4 regions of the Pseudomonas yamanorum genome follow, and region 2 is predicted to be linked to each of the others. Evidence: riboswitches for the same ligand, from Rfam matches in the RefSeq annotation. Region 2 holds a riboswitch; each other region holds the start of a gene.
What was found. Region 2 has a riboswitch for cobalamin ahead of cobO (cob(I)yrinic acid a,c-diamide adenosyltransferase). Riboswitches for the same ligand answer to the same signal wherever they lie in the genome.

Region 1 (5,282 bases), 2.3 Mb from region 2:
CATCGCCTCCGGCGTGGGTGGTTTTCCCGCGATTGCCGAGGCCGTTCGTACGGCTGACAGCAAAGGGCCACGCCGCCTGTCGCCGTTCACGATCCCGTCATTCCTCGGCAACATGGCAGCCGGGCATGTGTCGATCCAGCACCAACTGAAAGGCCCGCTCGGCTCCCCCGTCACCGCTTGCGCCGCCGGCGTACAGGCGATTGGTGATGCCGCTCGGATGATCCGCGCAGGGGAAATCGATATCGCCGTGTGTGGCGGCGCCGAAGCCTGCATCCACCGGGTCAGCCTCGGCGGTTTTGCCGCAGCACGTGCACTGTCCAGCGATTACAACGACACGCCGGCATTGGCTTCCCGCCCATTTGATCAAGGCCGAGATGGATTTGTGATGGGCGAAGGTGCCGGGATATTGGTGATCGAGGAGCTGGAGCATGCACTGGCTCGCGGGGCCACGCCTATCGCCGAGCTGGTGGGCTACGGTACCAGCGCCGACGCCTATCACATGACTTCAGGGCCGGAAGATGGCTCCGGTGCGCGCCGGGCGATGGAATTGGCGATTGCGCAAGCGGGGATCAGCGCCGCACAGATCCAGCATTTGAACGCCCATGCCACGTCGACACCCGTAGGTGACAACGGCGAACTGGCGGCGATCAATACGCTGTTCGGTGCAAATGCCAGCGTCGCGATCAGCGCCACCAAGTCGGCGACCGGCCATCTGTTGGGCGCAGCGGGCGGGATCGAGGCGATCTTCACTGTGCTCGCCCTGCGCGATCAGATTGCCCCGGCGACCCTCAACCTGGACAACCCGGACCCCGCTGCCGAAGGGCTGGATATGGTCCGAGGTCAAGCCCGGCCGCTGCCGATTGAATACGCGATATCCAATGGATTCGGATTTGGTGGCGTGAATGCCAGTGTGTTGTTCAAACGCTGGAGTTAACGCGGCGATTTGACGTCCATCGCCCGCCCATGCTCTCCTACACATCTTGTTTCGGGTGCCCTTCACAGGGTGAAACGGGAAACCGGTGAGTCATGTTCCTTTACTCAAGGGCGTGACGAGTCCGGTGCTGCCCCCGCAACGGTAAGCGAGTGAAGCGTCAAATCCACTGTGCCTCCAGGGCATGGGAAGGTGATGCTTTCAAGGCCCAGGCCCCTCGCAAGCCCGGAGACCGGCCCGAAAAAATCAGATAACAAACCCGCGGTGGGCGGGCGCTGTTCAGAACCCTGCGTGCCTGGCTCGCGGGGTTTTCATGCGCTCGTGCACCCTGAACCCTGAAGGGACGCGCCATGTCGATCATCAGCAGCACCGCCTCTACCGCCAGCACCACCGCCACCCTGAGCCAACGCCTGACCGCCGCTATCGGCGCGTCGATCCTCGGCGCGTGCCTGGTGTATTTCGCCGGTTTCTCGCACATCGAAGCGGTGCACAACGCCGCCCACGATACCCGCCACAGCGCCGCGTTCCCGTGCCACTGAGACCTGCCGACATGATCAAGCGTATTGCCCAAACCGCAGGTTTCACCGGTCTTCTGGCCGCCTTGCTGCTGACCTTGCTGCAAAGCTTCTGGGTTGCCCCACTGATTCTGCAGGCGGAAACCTTCGAAAAAGCCCCCGTGGCCACCGAAGTGCATGAGCATGCCGGCGCTGCAGCCCACAGCCACGACGCCGAAGCCTGGGAGCCGGAAGATGGCTGGCAGCGCGTGCTGTCGACCACAGGCGGTAACCTGGTGGTTGCCGTGGGCTTTGCCCTGATGCTTGCCGGCCTGTACACCCTGCGTGCACCGACCCGTACGGCTCAAGGCCTGCTGTGGGGTCTGGCCGGTTACGCCACCTTTGTGTTGGCGCCAACCCTGGGTTTGCCGCCTGAATTGCCGGGCACGGCTGCCGCAGACTTGGCACAACGGCAGATCTGGTGGATCGGCACTGCCGGCTCCACCGCTGCCGGTATCGCGCTGATCGTGTTCGGTCGCAACTGGTTGCTGAAAGTCCTGGGCGTGGCGATCCTGACGGTCCCGCATGTGATTGGTGCGCCACAGCCGGAGGTCCACTCGATGCTGGCACCGGAAGCCCTGGAAGCTCAGTTCAAGGTTGCCTCGCAGTTGACCAACATTGCCTTCTGGCTGGCGCTGGGCTTGATCAGTGCGTGGCTGTTTCGCCGTAACCGTGATGGTCAGTATTCGGCATGATCCTGGCGGTGGGCCTGGGTTGCCAGCGGGGTTGTTCTGTCGACGCCCTGCTTGAGCTGTTCAATGCCGCCCTCGCCGAGGGTGGCATTGAACGTCAGCGCATCACTGCGTTGGCCAGTCTTGATCGCAAACAGGATGAGCCGGGGTTGCTGGCGCTGGCTCAGGTTCTGGAGTTGCCGTTGGTGTTTTTCAGTGCGGCGCAATTGGCGTCTTATGAAGATCGATTGAGCCATAAGTCTGAGACGGTTTTTGCTTATACCGGCTGCTACGGCATCGCGGAAAGTGCCGCCCTGGCCCTCGCAGAACACCTGTCCCAAGGCCCTGCTACCCTGCTGGTCACCCGCAAAAAAACCGCCCAGGCCACCTTTGCATTGGCTTGCGCCGGCTGAATTCCCGATAATCGTCAGCTTTGATCATGAGCAATCTTCATCTGGAGGGCTGCTCGCGTGCTTTTTTTCACAGGAATGAATCCATGACTGTCTTTTTCATCGGCGCCGGTCCAGGTGACCCGGAACTGATCACCGTCAAGGGGCAGCGGCTGATTCGCAGTTGCCCGGTGATTATCTATGCCGGTTCGCTGGTGCCGGCGGCGGTGCTTGAGGGGCATCAGGCGGAGCTGGTGGTTAACAGTGCGGAGCTGCATCTGGAGCAGATCATTGGGCTGATCAAGACGGCCCATGAGAAAGGCCAGGATGTGGCGCGGGTGCATTCCGGGGATCCGAGTTTGTACGGGGCGATTGGGGAGCAGATTCGGCTGTTGCGGGAGCTGGGGATTGGGTTTCAGATCATTCCTGGGGTTACGGCAGTGGCGGCGTGTGCGGCGTTGTTGGAGGCTGAGCTGACGTTGCCGGACATTGCGCAGAGTGTGATTTTGACGCGGTATGCGGATAAGACGGCGATGCCTGAGGGTGAGGCGTTCAGTAGTTTGGCGCAGCATGGGACGACCATGGCGATTCATCTGGGGGTGAATCATCTGGAGAGGATCGTGGCTGAGTTGGTGCCTCACTATGGGGAGGATTGTCCGATTGCCGTGGTGCATCGGGCGACCTGGCCGGATCAGGATTGGGCCATTGGTACGCTGGCGGATATTGCCGGGAAGGTGGCGGCCAAGGGGTTTCGGCGTACGGCGTTGATTGTCGTGGGTCGGGTTTTGGCCAGTGACGGTTTTGGTGAGTCGTCGTTGTATCGCGCGGGGCATGCGCATCTGTATCGGCCCTGAGGGGGGTGGTGATGGTGTACATATCCGTTATTTAGGTAACGGCCACCTAGGGTTCCGCTCTTACAGCGGCTCACTTTTGAACAGCGCAAAAGTAAGCAAAACGCTCTTGCCCCACCACTCGGCACCTCGCCTAGGCTCGGTGTGCCCTCACTCCGGCTTTGGACCGTGGGCCGCCGTCATGGGCCATCCTTGGCCCAGGACGGCTAACCCGGCGTCCTGCCGGGTTACCCACGCTCCAAAGCCTGCGTTCGGCCAGCGTGGTTTAACGGGGCGCCTAAGATCAAGATCAAAAGCAGATCAAGGGCACAGCGGCCTACCGGCCGGCTTGAGTGTTGAAGAGCAAAATCAAAAGCTAAAGCGGGCACGGTCAAATGTGGGAGCTGGCTTGCCTGCGATAGCATCAACTGGGTGTACCTGATGCACCGAGTTGTCTGCATCGCAGGCAAGCCAGCTCCCACAGAAAAGCAGCGCCACCCCGCCCGTAGCAGCTGTCGAGCGCCAGCGAAGCTGCGTGCTTTTGATCTGCTTTTGATTTTGATCTGCGGGCCCCGTTAACCACGATGGCCGCAAGTAGGCACGGTGGAGCGGGTAAATCGGCAGGGATGCCGATTTAGCCGCGCCGGGCCATGGATGGCCCGTCGCGGCGACCCGCGGAATCGTGCCGGAGTGCGGGCATGCCGAGCCTAAGCGAGGCACCGAGTGGTGGGGCAAAGACCTTTTGGTTACTTTTGGGGCGTTTGCCAAAAGTGACCCGCTGTAAGAGCGGAACCCTAAGTGGCCGTTACCGCAGCAACGGATATGTACACAAACCCCCAACCTAAAATCTCACAAACACCACGCAACCCGCTGATTCAAAATAAAAAACGGCGCTCACGAGGCGCCGTTTTTCCACATCAGCAGCGAACACCCTTAGTAGTAGGCGTTTTCTTTCTGCGTATGGTCAGTCACATCCCGCACACCCTTAAGCTCCGGAACCCGCTCAAGCAGCGTACGCTCAATCCCCTCACGCAAGGTCACGTCCGCCTGGCCACAGCCCTGGCAACCGCCACCAAACTTCAACACAGCAATACCATCATCCACCACATCAATCAGGCTCACCTGACCACCGTGGCTGGCCAGCCCGGGATTGATCTCGGTCTGCAGGTAATAGTTGATGCGCTCGTTAATCGGGCTATCCGCATTAACGTTCGGCACCTTGGCGTTCGGCGCCTTGATGGTCAGTTGGCCACCCATACGATCAGTGGCGTAGTCAACCACCGCATCGTCAAGGAAAGCTTCGCTGAACGCATCGATATACGCCGTGAAGCTTTTCAGCCCCAACGCCGTATCTTCAGGTTTTTCTTCTCCCGGCTTGCAGTAGGCAATGCACGTCTCTGCGTACTGGGTGCCGGGCTGGGTGATAAAGACGCGGATCCCGATGCCCGGGGTGTTCTGCTTCGACAGCAGATCAGCCAGGTAATCGTGGGCGGCGTCGGTAATGGTAATAGCGGTCATGGAAACTCCTCGCAGGCTTGCCGGCAGTTTACGCCAAATTATTACCGAGGTACAAAGTCCTAGTATTTTTGTCGGAAAAGAACCAACCGTTCGTCGCCATCGAACCAGCCTTTGAGCCGACGATAACTGCCCTTTTCCAACCAGTGATAGCTGGCCAACGACCCAAGGGCGATCAACACCACGCACACGCCGAGCATCACGTAGGCATTGACCCCATAACGCTGGGCGACAAAACCGCCGGCGGACAACACCAGCACGTGCATCAGATAGACCGAATAAGAACAATCCCCCATCACCTTGAGCAGGCGGCTGCGCTCGAAATAGCGTTCCATCGAGATACAGGCCACCACCAGCACCGCACTCGGCAAGCCCCAGGTCAGGGCGCGAGG
Region 2 (5,282 bases):
CGTCCTCCGCCTGCTCCCGTGGCCGTCAAGCCCAAGCCGGTGTTCAACACCTACGCCACCCAAAGTTTCTCGCCTGCGGCCGAAGACGTGCTTTTTCGTGCGCTGGGCCTGGTCGGCACGCCTTATCGTTGGGGCGGCAACACGCCGGACTCGGGGTTTGATTGCAGTGGCTTGATCGGCTTCGTCTACCGTGACGCGGCGGGCATCTCTCTGCCGCGCACTACCCGCGAGCTGATCGTGATGCGCGCTCAGGACGTGAGCGAAAACAACCTGCAGACCGGCGACCTGATTTTCTTCGCCACCGGTGGCGGCTCGCAGGTCAGCCACGCCGGGATCTACGTAGGTGAGGGGCGCTTTGTGCATGCGCCGCAAACCGGCGGTACGGTGAAGCTGGACACGCTGTCCAAGGCTTATTGGCAGAATGCCTACCTGAGCGCCAAGCGTGTGTTGCCGGCGGAGCATCTGGCACGAAACCCCTAGGAAAACACGAAACCAAATGTGGGAGCGGGCTTGCTCGCGAATGCGGTGGATCAGCCGACAACCAGGTGACTGACACACTGCATTCGCGAGCAAGCCCGCTCCCACATTTGTTTTGCGGTGTTTGCGAAGTTGGCTATTTAGCCGCCGACACCCGCCATACCTTGTTCCCCACATCATCCGCCACCAGCAAATCCCCCTGCTTGTCGATCACCACGCCGACCGGACGGCCCATGGCTTTCTCGTCGCTGTTGAGGAAGCCGGTCAGCACATCCACCGGCTGGCCTTTTGGCTTGCCGGCCTCAAACGGCACGAAGATCACCTTGTAGCCACTGTGGGGCTTGCGGTTCCACGAACCATGTTGGCCGATAAACGCGCCATGGCTGAACTGCGCCGGTAACTTGCTGCCCTCGGCAAAGGTCAGTCCCAAGGAAGCTGTGTGCGGACCCACCGCGTAGTCCGGTGCAATCGCCTTGGCCACCAGCTCCGGGTTCTGCGGATTCACGCGCACATCCACGTGCTGCCCGTAGTAGCTGAAGGGCCAGCCGTAGAAGGCGCCATCCTTGACCGAGGTGATGTAGTCCGGGACCAGGTCGCTGCCGATTTCATCGCGCTCGTTGACTGCGGTCCATAGCTTGCCGCTCTGCGGTTCCCAAGCCATGCCGTTGGGGTTGCGCAGGCCGGAGGCGAAGATGCGGTGCTGGCCGGTAGCACGGTCCACTTCCCAGATCGCGGCCCGGCCTTTTTCGGCTTCCAGGCCGTTTTCCGCGACGTTGCTGTTGGAGCCCACGCTGACGTACAGCTTGCTGCCGTCCTGGCTGGCGACCACGTTCTTGGTCCAGTGATGGTTGATGCTGCCGCCCGGCAAGTCGGTCACCGTGGTGCCGGCTCCCTTGATCGAGGTTTCGCCTGGCTGATAGGGGAAACGCAGCAACTTGTCCGAATCGGCGACATACAGGTCGTTGCCCACCAGTGTCATGCCGAACGGCGAGTTCAGGTTCTCCAGGAACACCGTGCGGGTTTCGGCTACGCCGTCGTGGTCGGCGTCCCGCAGCAGGGTGATGCGGTTCGGGCTCGGCACGCCGGCCCCGGCACGGCCCATGACTTTCTCCATCACCCAACCACGAATGCCCTTGGCATCATCCGGCTTGGGCGGTGCGTTGGTTTCCGCCACCAGTACATCGCCATTGGGCAGTACGTACAGCCAGCGCGGGTGATCCAGGCCTTCAGCAAACGCTGCCACTTGGGTGCCTGCCGCCGGGGTAGGCTTGGCGCCTTCGGGCCAGCCGATGGCCGGGGCGATGTTCACCGTGGGGATCAGGGTTTTATTCGGTTCCGGCAGTTTGGGCGAGGGCCCGGTGCCGTCGGACACTTGCAGGGTAGAGCTTTCGCCGCAGGCGGCGAGGGTGCCGGCGAGCATGATCAGTAGGGCAAGTCGGGTCTTGTGCATGGTTTTCTCCTTAATACCTGTAGTGGTAGAGGAGCGCAGCGGCCCGATGGTTCACGCGCATGTCCGGCTTTAATTGACGCTCCCCCCCCAACCCACTAACCTTCGCGGCTTGTTTCAGGTGCTCTGTGGCGTACGCGCCGACTGAGTGAAACAGGGAAGCCGGTGAGTGAGCGCATTTTTCTACAGTGCCGCCACGATCCCGGCGCTGCCCCCGCAACGGTAAATGAGTCAAGACGGTGCCTTAAGCCACTGTATCGCCCGCGATATGGGAAGGCGCACCCTCGGCATCCGATGCCACTCATGAGCCCGGAGACCGGCCTGATCCATCCAACAGCATCACGGTGGGCGATGCTTGGCTGTCTGTATGTGTCTTTTTCCTGCCCGCCGTTTTTGTCCAGCCCCAACGGAGAGCTGCCATGACTGAATCCCCCGATCGTGACGAACGCCACCTGGCGCGCATGCTGCGCAAAAAAGCCGTGATTGACGAGCGCATTGCCAATTCACCGAACGAGTGCGGATTGCTGCTGGTGCTCACCGGCAACGGCAAAGGCAAGAGCAGCTCTGCCTTTGGCATGCTCGCGCGAGCAATGGGCCACGGCATGCAGTGCGGCGTGGTGCAGTTCATCAAGGGCCGCAACAGCACCGGCGAAGAACTGTTCTTCCGCCGTTTCCCCGAGCAGGTGCGCTTCCACGTAATGGGCGAAGGTTTTACCTGGGAAACCCAGGACCGTGCGCGCGACATCGTGGCCGCCGAAGCCGCCTGGGCGGTCTCCCGAGAAATGCTGCAGAACCCGGCCATCGGCCTGGTGGTGCTGGACGAGCTGAACATCGCCCTCAAGCACGGCTACCTCGACCTGGACCAGGTACTCAGCGACCTGCAGGCCCGCCCGCCGATGCAACACGTGCTGGTCACCGGCCGTGGCGCCAAACCCGAATTGATCGAAATGGCCGACACCGTGACGGAAATGGGCATGCTCAAGCACGCCTTCCAGGCCGGTATCAAGGCGCAGAAAGGCATCGAACTTTGAATCAGCCCCGTCACTGTCCTGCTGTCCTGATCGCCGCACCGGCGTCCGGCCAGGGCAAAACCACCGTCACCGCCGCGCTCGCCCGTTTGCACCGCAACCTGGGGCGTAAGGTGCGGGTGTTCAAATGCGGCCCGGACTTTCTGGACCCGATGATCCACGAGCGCGCCAGTGGTGCGCCGGTCTATCAATTGGACATGTGGATGGTGGGCGAGCAGGAAAGTCGCCGGTTGCTGTGGGAAGCGGCGGGCGAAGCCGATCTGATCCTGATCGAGGGCGTGATGGGCCTGTTCGACGGCACGCCCTCCAGCGCCGACCTGGCGCGGCACTTTGGTGTGCCGGTACTGGCGGTGATCGACGGCACGGCCATGGCCCAGACCTTCGGCGCCCTGGCATTGGGCCTGGCGCGTTACCAGCCGGACCTGCCGTTTGCCGGTGTGCTGGCCAACCGTGTCGGCACGCTGCGCCATGCGCAACTGCTTGAAGGCAGCCTCACCGAAGGCCTGCGCTGGTACGGGGCACTGTCCCGGGAAACCGGCATCGAGTTGCCCAGCCGCCACCTCGGCCTGGTGCAGGCCAGTGAACTGAACGACCTCGACTTGCGCCTCGACGCCGCCGCCCAAGCCTTGGGCAGCAGCTGTGAGGTAGCGCTGCCACCGCCGGTGGAGTTCGCCGCACCCGAGATGATCGAGGCTGAGCCGTTACTGGCCGGCGTACGCATCGCCGTGGCCCGTGACGAAGCCTTCGCCTTTACCTATGGCGCCAGCCTCGACCTGCTGCGGGCGATGGGCGCCGAACTGTGCTTCTTCTCGCCGATTCGTGACCGCGCATTGCCCGAAGCTGACAGCCTCTACCTGCCCGGCGGTTACCCGGAACTGCATCACCAGGCGCTGTCGGAAAATACCGCGATGCTGGACGCCATTCGCGCCCATCACGCTGCCGGCAAGCCGCTGCTGGCCGAATGCGGCGGCATGCTCTATCTGCTGGACTCGCTCACCGATGTCGACGGCACCCGTGCCGAACTGGTCGGCCTGCTCCAGGGTGATGCCGTGATGCAGAAACGTCTGGCGGCGCTGGCCCTGCAAAACGTCGAACTGCCAGAAGGCCTGTTGCGCGGTCACACCTACCATCATTCGTTGACCAGCACCGAGTGGCAGCCGATTGCCCGGGGCCTGAGCCCGAATGGTGGGCGTGGCGCCGAGGCGGTTTATCGTCAGGGCCGGATGACGGCTTCCTACGTGCACTTTTACTTCCCGTCCAACCCGACGGCGGTGGCTGCGCTGTTTGCGCCGGGCCTTGAGACCGCCATCGCAGGCAAGCCAGCTCCCACACTTGACCGAGTTGAAACGCAATCTACGGTGGAAGCGGGCTTGCCCGCGATGAGGCCATGACGGACAACGCCTTTCCGGAAGCCGATCGCGAAGCCGTCTACCGCGCCATCGCCGAACGCCGCGACATGCGCCACTTCAGCGGCGGCGCCGTCGCGCCTGAATTGCTCCACCGCCTGCTGCAAGCCGCCCACCAGGCGCCGAGCGTCGGGTTGATGCAGCCCTGGCGGTTTATCCGCATCAGCGACCGCAACCTGCGCGGCCAGATCCAGCAGTTAGTGGAAGAAGAACGGGTACGCACCGCCGAGGCCCTTGGCGAGCGCTCCGACCAGTTCATGAAGCTCAAGGTCGAAGGCATCAACGACTGCGCCGAAGTACTGGTGGCGGCGTTGATGGACGATCGCGAACGGCATATCTTCGGGCGCCGTACCTTGCCGGAAATGGACATGGCATCGTTGTCCTGTGCTATCCAGAATCTATGGCTGGCAGCCCGCGTCGAAGGGCTGGGCATGGGCTGGGTCTCGCTGTTCGAGCCCCAGGCCCTGGCCGACCTGCTGGGCCTGCCGCCCGGCGCCAAGCCGCTGGCCGTGTTGTGCCTGGGCCCGGTGACCGAGTTCTACCCGGCACCGATGTTGCAGCTCGAAGGCTGGACCGAACCACGGCCACTGAGTGACATGTTGTATGAGAATGTTTGGGGAGTGAGTCAATGAGTGTGGCCTTGCTGAGTGTCGCTGCGGTGGCGCTGGATGCGCTGCTGGGCGAGCCCAGGCGCTGGCATCCGCTGGTGGCGTTCGGTAATTTTGCCGGGCGTATCGAGCAGCGTTTCAACTCCGGCGGCCGTGGCTGGCGCAGCCATGGCGTTACCGCATGGGTGATTGCGGTGGTGCCGCTGACCCTGTTGGCCACGGCCCTCTCGTGGGCGCCTTACATCGGTTGGGTCCTGGAAATCCTCGCGCTGTATTGCGCCCTCGGCATGCGCAGCCTCGGCGAACACGTGCTGCC
Region 3 (5,282 bases), 2.3 Mb from region 2:
TTCTTGCTGCGATGGCGTCTGCGGACTCCAGCCAGCCTGGGCCAGGGCCTCTTGCGCGGCTGCCAGGGCAAACACGATGAACCGGTCCATCTTGCGTTGTTCCTTGGCCGGGATGACAGTGTCGGGGTCAAAGCCGGCTTCAGGGTCCTGGGTGCGGTCGAGCACTTGGCCGCCGATGCTGATTGCCAGGTCGCCGACCAATGCCTCGGGTAGCCTGCGAATCCCGGATTCACCGGCCAGCAGGCGTTTCCAGGTCTGTTCCACGCCGGTTGCCAGCGGGGTCACTGCACCCATGCCGGTCACAACAATTCGCTTACTCATGATCGCTTAGCTCCGCAAATTTCAGGTTGGTAGCATTGCATAGACGAAGCTATCATTATGAAAGTAACATTCGATAGCTTAAATTTCCGGGGCCGCCCCATAGAGGAACTGCAATGCAACGTAAGTCGCTGGTGAATGCCGAATGCCCGGTAGCCCGTGGAGTGGAACGGGTAGGCGAGTGGTGGAGCATCCTGATCATGCGCGACGCGCTGCAAGGTTTGCGGCGCTTTGACGAGTTTTCACAGAGCCTGGGAATCGCTCCGAACATGCTGACTCGCCGGCTCAACAGCCTGGTGGACGCGGGGCTGTTGGAGCGCCGGCAATACAGCGAGCGGCCGCCACGTTTCGAGTACGTGCCGACGCCGGTCGGCGAGGATTTCCGGGTGGTGATTATGGCGTTCGTCGGTTGGGGCAACCGCCATTTCGCCAACGAAGGCGAAAGCCTGCAATTGGTTGACCGGGAAACCCGGCGCCCGGTGGAAGTGGCGGTGGTGGACGCCGACGGTGTGCGCGTGTCCGTCGAGCAATGCAGCGTTCAAGCCGGGCCTGCTGCCAGCGAGGGCATGCTGGAGCGCCTGGCGCTGCTTCGCGCCAAACGCTCGGACATTGACCCGTCCCCGCGCACTGCGTAGCCTTGCACCTTCGAGGTTCTTCGGCCCAGGCCGAAGCTAAGAAGGGAACGCGGTCAATGCCGCGGCTGCCCCCGCAACTGTAAAGGGTTTATCTGACTGCCACGCCACTGCCTGAACAAGGCGGGAAGGCGCAGCCAGCGCCGGCCTCACCGCCGGCAAGCCCCAAGCCAGGAGACCTGCCTCGCAACCGATTTTCTACTTCAACCGGGCGGGGTGATCCGGTGGCGAATTCTGCTTCTGCGCACCCGCGCAGGGCCACTCGTCCCGTATGCCCGCCCCAAAGGGCATCCGATGAAAACACTGGCCAAACTCCCCGTCACCATCGTTACCGGCTTCCTCGGCTCGGGCAAGACTACCTTGCTGCGCCACATGCTGGATAACGCCCAGGGGCGCCGTATCGCGGTGATCGTCAACGAGTTCGGTGAGCTGGGCATTGACGGTGAAATCCTCAAGCAATGCTCCATCGGCTGCACCGAAGAAGAAGCCAACGGCCGCGTCTACGAATTGGCCAATGGCTGCCTGTGCTGCACGGTCCAGGAAGAGTTCTTCCCGGTGATGCGCGAACTGGTGGCCCGTCGCGGCGACCTCGACCATATCCTCATCGAAACCTCGGGCCTGGCCCTGCCAAAACCCTTGGTCCAGGCGTTCCAGTGGCCGGAAATCCGCAGTGCCTGCACCGTTGACGCCGTGATCACCGTGGTCGACAGCCCGGCCGTGGCCGCCGGCACGTTCGCCGCCTTCCCGGACCAGGTCGACGCCCAGCGCAAGCTCGACCCGAACCTGGACCATGAATCGCCGCTGCACGAGCTGTTCGCCGACCAACTGGCCAGCGCCGACCTGGTGATCCTCAACAAGTCCGACCTGATCAGCCCTGAAGACCTGGCCCGTGTGCGCCTGGAAGTGGCTGAAGAACTGCCGCCGGCGGTCAAAATCATCGAAGCCAGCAGCGGTCGCCTGCCGCTGGACGTGTTGATCGGCCTGGGCGCGGGCTCCGAAGAACATATCGACGGTCGCCACAGCCATCACGATCATCATCACGAAGGTGAAGACGACCACGATCACGACGCCTTCGATTCCATCTCCATCGAACTGCCCCAGGCTGACGAAAGCCTGCTGCTGGACGCCCTGACCCAACTGGTGGTCAAGCACGGCATCCTGCGGGTCAAGGGTTTTGCGGCGATCCCGAACAAACCGATGCGCCTGCTGATCCAGGGCGTGGGCACCCGTTTTGACAAGCACTTCGACCGCGCCTGGCGCGCCGATGAGCCCCGCGCCACGCACTTGGTGCTGATCGGCCAGGAACTGGACGCCGCCTTGCTTGAAGCGCAACTGCGCGCCGCCCTCAGCGTTTAACCCATGCACCTGCTCAGGACCCAGCCCGGCGGTTTCGTTTCGGATGACAACATTGCCGACCTTGGACAGACTCCCGCCGAGCTGGTAATCCTGTGCAGCGGTGATTCCAGCCTGGCGTTGCTGGCCGAAGCGGCCCAGCAGTTGCCCGAGGATTACCCGAGCCTGCGGCTGGCCAACCCGATGCAGGTGCAGAACCATGCCTCGGTCGACCTGTATGTGGATGAGGTACTGCGTCACGCCAAGGTCATCCTGATTTCGCTGCACGGCGGCATCGGTTATTGGCGCTACGGTATCGAGCGCTTGGTGGAATTGGCCGAGCGTGGAGTGCAGCTGATTCTGGTGCCGGGGGATGATCGCCCGGACCCGGAACTCAGCGGTCTCAGCACCGTGGGTGCCGAGGAGCGTGACCGGCTCTGGCACTTCCTGCGCCAGGGTGGCTTGGGTAATGCGCTGGATTTCTATCGCTGCCTGGCTGCGGGCTATCTTGGCCGCGATTACGCCTGGAGCGAGCCGCAAACCCTGCCGCGCACGGCGATTTATCACCCGCGTAAAGCAAATGCCCGTCTCAACGATTGGCAGGCTGACTGGCAAGCTGATTTTCCGGTGGCCGCGGTGCTGTTCTACCGCTCCCATTTGCAGGCGGCCAACACCGGCTTTATCGATGTTTTTTGCCAACGCTTGCAGGCGGCGGGTCTTAACCCGCTGCCGATGGCGGTGGCCAGTTTGAAAGAGCCAGGCTGCCTGACGGTGGTCGAGGACTTGTTGGACGAAGTGCACGCCTCGGTGATTCTGAACACCACCGGCTTTGCCCAATCCAGCCCCGAAGCCCCGCACTTGCGGCCGTTTCGCCGCAATATTCCGGTGATCCAGGCGATTTGCGCCCAGGACAACGAGCCCGGCTGGCAGGCCAGCGAGCAAGGCCTCGGCCCCCGGGACCTGGCGATGCACATCGCGTTGCCGGAACTGGACGGGCGCATCATCAGCCGGCCCATCAGCTTCAAAGACCTGGCCTGGCGCAGCGAGCGCAGCCAGTCGGATGTGGTGTGCTATCGCGCACAGCCGGAGCGCATGGACTTCGTCGCCGAACTGGCACGGCGTTGGGTGGAGCTGGCGCGGGTGCCGAATGGCGAAAAGCGCATCGCGCTGATCCTCGCCAACTACCCGACCCGGGATGGGCGTATCGGCAATGGCGTGGGGCTCGACACCCCAGCCGCCGCGCTGAACATCTTGCGTGCATTAAAGACTGAAGGTTATCCGCTGCCGGACGTGTTGCCGCAAAGCGGTACCGCGCTGATCCAGGAACTGTTGGGCGGTGTCAGCAACGACCTGGACAGCCTCGACCTGCGTCCGTGTCACCAAAGCCTGGCGCTCGACGACTACGAAGCGATGTTCAACCGCTTGCCCGAGTCTAACCGCCAAGCGGTTTTGGCACGCTGGGGCACACCTCATACCGATCCGATGTTCCGCGACGGCCGCATGATGATTGCCGGCCTGCGTTTCGGCCTGACCTTCGTCGGCATCCAGCCGGCCCGGGGTTACCAGGTCGACGCCAGTGCCGTTTATCACGACCCGGACCTGGTGCCGCCCCACGGTTACTTGGCGTTCTACTTCTGGTTGCGCCAGACCTACAGCGCCCACGGCGTGATCCACGTCGGCAAGCACGGCAACCTGGAGTGGCTGCCGGGCAAGGGCGTCGGGCTTTCCGAAAACTGCTGGCCGGACGCATTGCTGGGGCCGCTGCCGAATATCTACCCGTTTATCGTCAACGACCCGGGCGAGGGCGCCCAGGCCAAGCGCCGCACCCAGGCCGTGATCATCGACCATCTGATGCCGCCGCTGACCCGCGCCGAAACCTACGGCCCGTTGCGCGACCTGGAGCTGCTGGCCGACGAGTATTACGAAGCGCAATTGCTCGACCCACGAAGGGCCCGCGAGCTGCAAAAGGACATCCTCAAGCTGGTGCGGGAAACCCGTATCGACCAGGAACTGGCCCTGGACGAGAACCTCGACAGCGACGCCGACGCGGCGATCTGGCTGCCGCGCCTGGACACTTACCTGTGTGACTTGAAGGAGTCGCAGATTCGCGATGGCCTGCACATCTTTGGTGAGTCGCCCGAGGGCCGGTTGCGCATCGACACCTTGCTGGCCTTGCTGCGTATTCCGCGTGGCGATGGGCGCGGGCCGCAATCGAGTCTGCTGCGGGTATTGGCCAAGGCTTTCGAGCTGGGTTTCGATCCGCTGGATTGCGCCTTGGCCGAGCCGTGGACCGGGCGTCGTCCATTGGTGTTGCAGGATATCGACACGCAATTGTGGCGTACCGCCGGCGACACCCGTGAACGCTTGGAGCTGTATGCCGCGCGCCTGATCGAGCAGGCGCTGGAAGGTGCGGTGGAACAGCTTGAAGAGCCCGGCTGGGAAGACGTCAAGTCGGTGATCGAGAGCCTGCGCATCGTCGTCGCGCCCCGCCTGGATGCTTGCGGCCCGGCGGAAATGCGCGGGTTGCTGGATGCATTGAGCGGGCGGTTCGTCCCGGCCGGGCCCAGCGGTGCGCCGAGCCGGGGCCGCCTGGACGTGTTGCCTACCGGTCGCAATTTTTTCTCGGTGGATGTGCGCAACCTGCCCACTACCACCGCTTGGCGCATCGGCTTCCAGTCGGCGAACCTGATTCTTGAGCGTCACCTGCAGGATCATGGCGACCACTTGCGCCAGCTCGGCCTGTCGGTGTGGGGCACTGCCACCATGCGCACCGGCGGCGACGACATTGCCCAGGCCATGGCACTGATGGGCGTGCGCCCGGTATGGGCCACGGGCAGCCAGCGGGTGGATGACTTTGAAATCCTGCCCATCAGTCTGCTGGACCGGCCACGTGTCGATGTGACCTTGCGCGTGTCGGGCTTCTTCCGCGATGCGTTCGCCAACCTGATCCGGCTGTTCGACGCGGCGGTGCAAGCCGTGGCGGCGCTGGACGAGCCCGAC
Region 4 (5,282 bases), 1.1 Mb from region 2:
GCCCACAAGGCATCGCGTTCATCGGCCTGGATCACGGAAAGCTGGCGCACATCCACCCCGGCGTTTTGCCAGGCGTGGGGGTACGGCGTGTAAGGCGGCGCCACCAGCACGATGCGCTCGCCGGCCGCCGACAACCGCGCCAGGGTCGGCCACACCAGTTGCAACTCGCCCACGCCCTCCTTCGCCATCAGGATTTCACTCAACGCCGCTTCCGGCCAGCCACCGCTGGGCAGCACTGCATCCAGAGCCGCAAGCCCGGTGGGATGGACGCTGGCGGGCGGCGCGGCAGGCCGGCCTTTCCAGACCCGGCCGCCATTGAACAGCGAGTCCAGTGCAACGACGGCGCCCATCAGCCTTGCCTCACCAAACCGCAGAACACCCCTTCGATGGCCAGGTCCTGATCGGGCCGCACCACGATGGGTTGATAAGCGGGGTTGCGCGGCAGCAAGCGCACGCGCTCGCCGACGTGTTCGAAACGCTTGATGGTGACCTCACCGTCCAGGCGCGCCACCACAATCTGCCCGTTCAAGGCCTCGGCACTGCGGCGTACGCCCACCAGGTCGCCATCGAGGATGCCGTCTTCGATCATCGAATCGCCCTGTACCCGCAGCAGGTAGTCCGGGGTTTTCGCGAACATGGAGGGATCAAGCAGCAGACGGTTATGCACTTCAGCGTCGGCGCCAATGGGCAAGCCGGCGGCCACCCGGCCGAGTACCGGGATGTCCAGCAGCTCCGGCCGCGCCGGCTGATTGAGCAGGCGAATGCCGCGCGCCTGGTTGGGGTTGACCTCGATAAAGCCGCCCTCGGTCAGCGCCAGCACATGCTTGCGCGCCACGCTGCGGGAGGCAAAGCCGAACGCCTCGGCGATCTCGGCGAGGCTGGGAGACTGGCCTTGCTGCGCGATTCGGTCGCGGATAAAGGTCAGGATGGCGGTACGGCGGGGCGTTAGATTCGTCATGGAGTACATTTGTACTCCTGTGGGAATTTTCTGGCAATATCCGTCAGTCGCTTCCCATGCAGCCACCGGAAAAGTCCCCGCCAAGTTGACGAACGGTCTTTCGAATGTTCAGATGCCGGCCTGTTTCAGGTGCCCCCTGCCGCCGTGCTTGGGGTGAAACGGGAAACCGGTGCCGCTCTTTTTTTGAGCCAGTCCGGTGCTGCCCCCGCAACGGTAGACGCGTGACCCCTTCGACACACCACTGTGGCCAGCGCGCCATGGGAAGGTGAAGGTGTCCATACGCGTGAGCCCGGAGACCGGCCTGGAATTCTGTTTGGCAAAATCCTGCGGTGGGCGGGCATGGGCCGGTATTGGCGTGTGCTCGGTGCCTACTCGTGCGTGCTTTTCGCGAAAGATACTTTTCCGAGAAGACTATGATTCGACCTTTCAAGACTCCTGTGCCCGGCCTGTTGTTCGGCTGCCTGTTCAGCCCCCTGCTGCTGGCCGACGACAACACCCTGGAACTCAAGCAACTTAACGTTTCCGCACCGTCGGTGGAATCCACCACCGTGGCCGAGATGGCCCAGTACGGCAGCAAGGTTGAGATCGTCACCCGCGAACAGATTGAACGCGCCGGCCCCGCCGCCGATGTGTCGCGCGTGATGCAGATGTTCATCCCCGGCCTGTACGTGGCACCCAAGAATGGCCCGTTCGACTACGGCACTTATTCACTGCTGGGCGGGCGCAACGACGACACGCTGATCCTGCTGGACGGCGTGCGCCTGAACAACCGCCTGTACGGCGGCCTGTATCTGGACACCCTGCCCGCCAACGCCATCGAGCGCATCGAAGTGCTCAAGGGTGGCCAGAGCCTGCTGTTCGGCACCCAGGCGGTGTCGGGGGTGATCAACATCGTCACCCGCAGCCCGCAAACCCGCGAGGCGTCCGGCGAGGTGAACCTGGGTGCCGACACCTTCGGCGGCACCACCGGCGATGCCCGGGTCGAGAAGATTTTCAATAACGGGTTTGGCGACCTCGGCTTGCTGGCCTACGTCAGCCGCAACGTCTCCGAGGGCTACCAACCGTTTCGCAACCGCGACATGAAAAACGTCACCGACAAGAAGCGCTCCTACGAAGTCACCACCTTCGGCACCAAGGCGATCCAGTCGTTTGGCGATGACACGCGCCTGGAACTGTTTTACCAATACGCCGACGCCAACCTGGATTTCGCCCGCCCGGTGGACAACCACAAGACCACCAACGACCGCGTGCAGCAAATCGCCACGGCGACCTTCGAGCAAAGCATCAACGAGCGCCTGAGCTACTTCGTCAAAGGGCATATCAACGATTGGGACACGCGCTACACCCGCCTCAACAATGTCGAAGGCGGCGGCACCAAGGTCATCAACCACAACGACTACTGGGGCTTCACCGACTGGGGCGTGCAGGCCGAAGGCAAGGCCGTGTTGCCCGGCGAGCATGTGCTGGTATTCGGTTCCGATAACCAGTGGTTCAAGGGCCAGGATGATGTATTGATCATCGACGACAACAAGGCCCAGGCCCACGCGCTGTACACCCAACTGCGCCCGAATATCGAAGCCCTGCCGAACTGGCACCCGAGCATCGGCGTACGCCACGAAGCCATGAGCGGCGGTGACAGCGCCACCGTCGGCATGCTCACTTCGCTTTATGACCTCAACGACAACTGGGCCCTGCGCGGCCAATACGGCACCGCCTACAAACTGCCGAATGCCGAGCAACTGTTCGTCAACGAAGACGATGAGAAAGGCAACCGCAACCTCAAGCCGGAGAAGAGCCGCAACGCCGAGCTGGGCATCGACTACAAGGGCAGCCTGCTGGCGCGGGACTTCAGCGCCAGCGTGACGCTGTTCAAGCGCAAGATCACCGACCTGATCACCCAGGACGATATCCAGTGGATCAACGGCCAGGGGCAGATCCAGATGCGCGGTTTCGAGGCCGACGCCAAGCTGCAACTTAACGAGCAATGGAGCGTGCAGGCCGACATGACCCGCAACCTCACCGAGTCCCGCGCGGGTGTCACCCTCAATGATATTCCTGGCTTCTTCGCCCGCTCGCGGGTCGGCTATGAATCGGTGGACCGCCTGTGGGGCGTCGGTACTGCGGTGCGTTACATCGGCGATATTGTCAGCTCGAAAAAGGTCGAGTACGGCAACTACACCGTGGTCGACGCCGACGCCTATCGCTACCTCGATAACGCCCACCAACATCGCGTCAGCCTGCTGGTAGAGAACCTGTTCGATCGCGACTACGTCACCAGCCGCGCCAGCAACGTCGACAACCTCGGGCGGCCGTTCACCTCCGAAGTACGCTACACGTATCGCTTCTGATGAGTACGCCCGTGGAAACTCATCCGGACTGGTCCCATGTGCCTGACCACACCCGTCACGTGTTCCTGTGCACCGGCCCGCGCTGCACCCAGCGTGGCGCGCTGCAATTATGGAAAACCCTGCGCCGCCACCTGCTGGCACACGACCGCATCGAAAAGCCTGGCGGCGTGCTGTTGACCCGCACCCACTGCCAGTTCCCGTGCAACCTGGGCCCGATTGTGACGGTGTACCCGGACACGTGCTGGTACGGCGTGCACAGCAACGCAGACGTGCAACGGCTGGTGGAAGTGCACCTGGTGGGCGGCGAAGTCGTCGAGGATTTGCTGATCAAGGAGCGCCCATGAAAGCGTCGTGGTTGCTGTTGGGCGCCCTGCTCTGCCCATCGTTGGCCCTGGCGGACCGTTATCGCAACTGCAACCAGGACTGGACGGCCACCCACTCACCGCCCTCGCGCATCGTGGCCCTCAACCAGCATGCGGCCGACCTGTTATTGGCGCTGGATGTCGGTTCGGCATTGGTGGGCGTGGCGTATCTGGATGACAACGGTGTGGCCCACCGACACGGCGAGTATTTCGGCGTGCCGGTGATTGCGCCCAAGTACCCGTCCAGCGAAGTGCTCTATGCGCAGAAACCGGATCTGGTGGTCGGTGGGTTCGCCACTGCCTTTGGCACTGGCGTCACTTCCCGCACAGGATTGGCCGGCAACGGGGTTGGGTCATATTTGCTGGAGTCGGCGTGTGACGGGCATTCGCTGGATTACTTCGGGCATATCCGCAACGACCTGTTTACCCTCGGCGCCCTGGTGCACAAACAGCAACGGGCGCGGGCGTTGAGCGATGCCATGGACGCCGACCTGGCCAGTGCCCAGGCACTGACTGGCAAGGGTAAACCGCTGTCGGTGTTTTACCTCGACAGTGAAGTCAACGGGCTGGACAGCGAAGGCCGGCGGGGTTTTGTCACTACATTGGTGGCGGCTGCCGGGGCGCGCAATTTATTCGCCGGGATCAACCAATACCGCGTCACCGTGAGCAGCGAAACCCTGCTGATGAGTGACCCGGATGTGATTTTGCTGGCGGATGCAGTGTGGTCACCGGCCAGCCGCAAGCGCCAGTTGCTGATCAGTGACCCGGTGCTCTCGCGTTTGCGGGCGGTGCGGGAGAACCGGATGATCGATATTCCGTTTACCCACCTGGTGCCCACGGCAAGCAGCGGGCGGGTGGCCCTGGACCTGGCGCGGCAACTCAAAAAACTGGCTGAATAAACACAGTCTTCTGTGGGAGCTGGCTTGCCTGCGATGGCTTTTGCTCTTCACCACTCATGACTTTTGGTAAAGAGTCCTTTTCGGATTCAGCGGTTTTTCTGAAGGAACGAGGAGCCGATACTCGACTCCATTGTTCACATCACTTCAGGAGTCACTCATGTCTATTCCCGCATTCGGCCTCGGTACGTTCCGCCTGCAAGGCCAGGTCGTCATCGACTCCGTCAGCACCGGCCTGGAACTGGGCTACCGCGTCATCGACACCGCGCAAATCTACGAGAACGAAGCCGATGTCGGCCAGGCCATTGCCGACAGCGGCATCCCACGGAACGAGCTGTTTATCACCAGCAAGATCTGGATCGCCAATTTCGCCGAAGGCCAGTTGATTCCCAGCCTCAAGGAGAGTCTGCGCAAGCTCCAGACCGATTACCTGGACCTGACCCTGATCCACTGGCCATCGCCGGAAGACCAGGTGCCGGTCGCCGAATTCATGGGCCAGTTGCTGGAAGCCAAGCGCCAGGGCCTGACCCGCCAGATCGGTATTTCCAACTTCACCGTCGACCTGATGAAACAGGCAATTGCCGCCGTCGGTGCCGAGCACATCGCGACCAACCAGGTCGAGCTGCACCCGTACCTGCAAAACCGCACCGTGGTGGATTTTGCCAAGGCCCATGGTATCCAGATCACCTCCTACATGACCCTGGCCTACGGTGAAGTG

Region 1: it holds a riboswitch for cobalamin, as region 2 does, so the genes downstream of both, BLU46_RS30210 (CbtB domain-containing protein) here and cobO (cob(I)yrinic acid a,c-diamide adenosyltransferase) in region 2, are expected to answer to the same signal.
Region 3: it holds a riboswitch for cobalamin, as region 2 does, so the genes downstream of both, cobW (cobalamin biosynthesis protein CobW) here and cobO (cob(I)yrinic acid a,c-diamide adenosyltransferase) in region 2, are expected to answer to the same signal.
Region 4: it holds a riboswitch for cobalamin, as region 2 does, so the genes downstream of both, BLU46_RS02845 (TonB-dependent receptor plug domain-containing protein) here and cobO (cob(I)yrinic acid a,c-diamide adenosyltransferase) in region 2, are expected to answer to the same signal.

What each region holds. Positions count from the first base shown of each region.
Region 1 covers NZ_LT629793.1:6,489,159-6,494,440, reverse strand. Annotated here, with positions in the region: gene fabF (beta-ketoacyl-ACP synthase II) at 1-934, shown strand, start outside; cobalamin riboswitch at 971-1,186, shown strand; gene BLU46_RS30210 (CbtB domain-containing protein) at 1,282-1,470, shown strand; gene BLU46_RS30205 (CbtA family protein) at 1,482-2,180, shown strand; gene BLU46_RS30200 (cobalamin biosynthesis protein) at 2,177-2,569, shown strand; gene cobM (precorrin-4 C(11)-methyltransferase) at 2,653-3,399, shown strand; gene nfuA (Fe-S biogenesis protein NfuA) at 4,309-4,893, opposite strand; gene BLU46_RS30175 (acyltransferase family protein) at 4,953-5,282, opposite strand, start outside.
Region 2 covers NZ_LT629793.1:1,705,676-1,710,957, reverse strand. Annotated here, with positions in the region: gene BLU46_RS08265 (C40 family peptidase) at 1-480, shown strand, start outside; gene BLU46_RS08260 (PQQ-dependent sugar dehydrogenase) at 614-1,927, opposite strand; cobalamin riboswitch at 2,027-2,263, shown strand; gene cobO (cob(I)yrinic acid a,c-diamide adenosyltransferase) at 2,344-2,955, shown strand; gene BLU46_RS08250 (cobyrinate a,c-diamide synthase) at 2,952-4,343, shown strand; gene bluB (5,6-dimethylbenzimidazole synthase) at 4,340-4,990, shown strand; gene cbiB (adenosylcobinamide-phosphate synthase CbiB) at 4,987-5,282, shown strand, end outside.
Region 3 covers NZ_LT629793.1:6,494,455-6,499,736, forward strand. Annotated here, with positions in the region: gene fabF (beta-ketoacyl-ACP synthase II) at 1-321, opposite strand, end outside; gene BLU46_RS30220 (winged helix-turn-helix transcriptional regulator) at 435-953, shown strand; cobalamin riboswitch at 950-1,151, shown strand; gene cobW (cobalamin biosynthesis protein CobW) at 1,245-2,306, shown strand; gene cobN (cobaltochelatase subunit CobN) at 2,310-5,282, shown strand, end outside.
Region 4 covers NZ_LT629793.1:585,975-591,256, forward strand. Annotated here, with positions in the region: gene imuA (translesion DNA synthesis-associated protein ImuA) at 1-350, opposite strand, end outside; gene lexA (transcriptional repressor LexA) at 350-967, opposite strand; cobalamin riboswitch at 1,069-1,277, shown strand; gene BLU46_RS02845 (TonB-dependent receptor plug domain-containing protein) at 1,372-3,306, shown strand; gene BLU46_RS02850 ((2Fe-2S) ferredoxin domain-containing protein) at 3,318-3,650, shown strand; gene BLU46_RS02855 (ABC transporter substrate-binding protein) at 3,647-4,567, shown strand; gene dkgB (2,5-didehydrogluconate reductase DkgB) at 4,725-5,282, shown strand, end outside.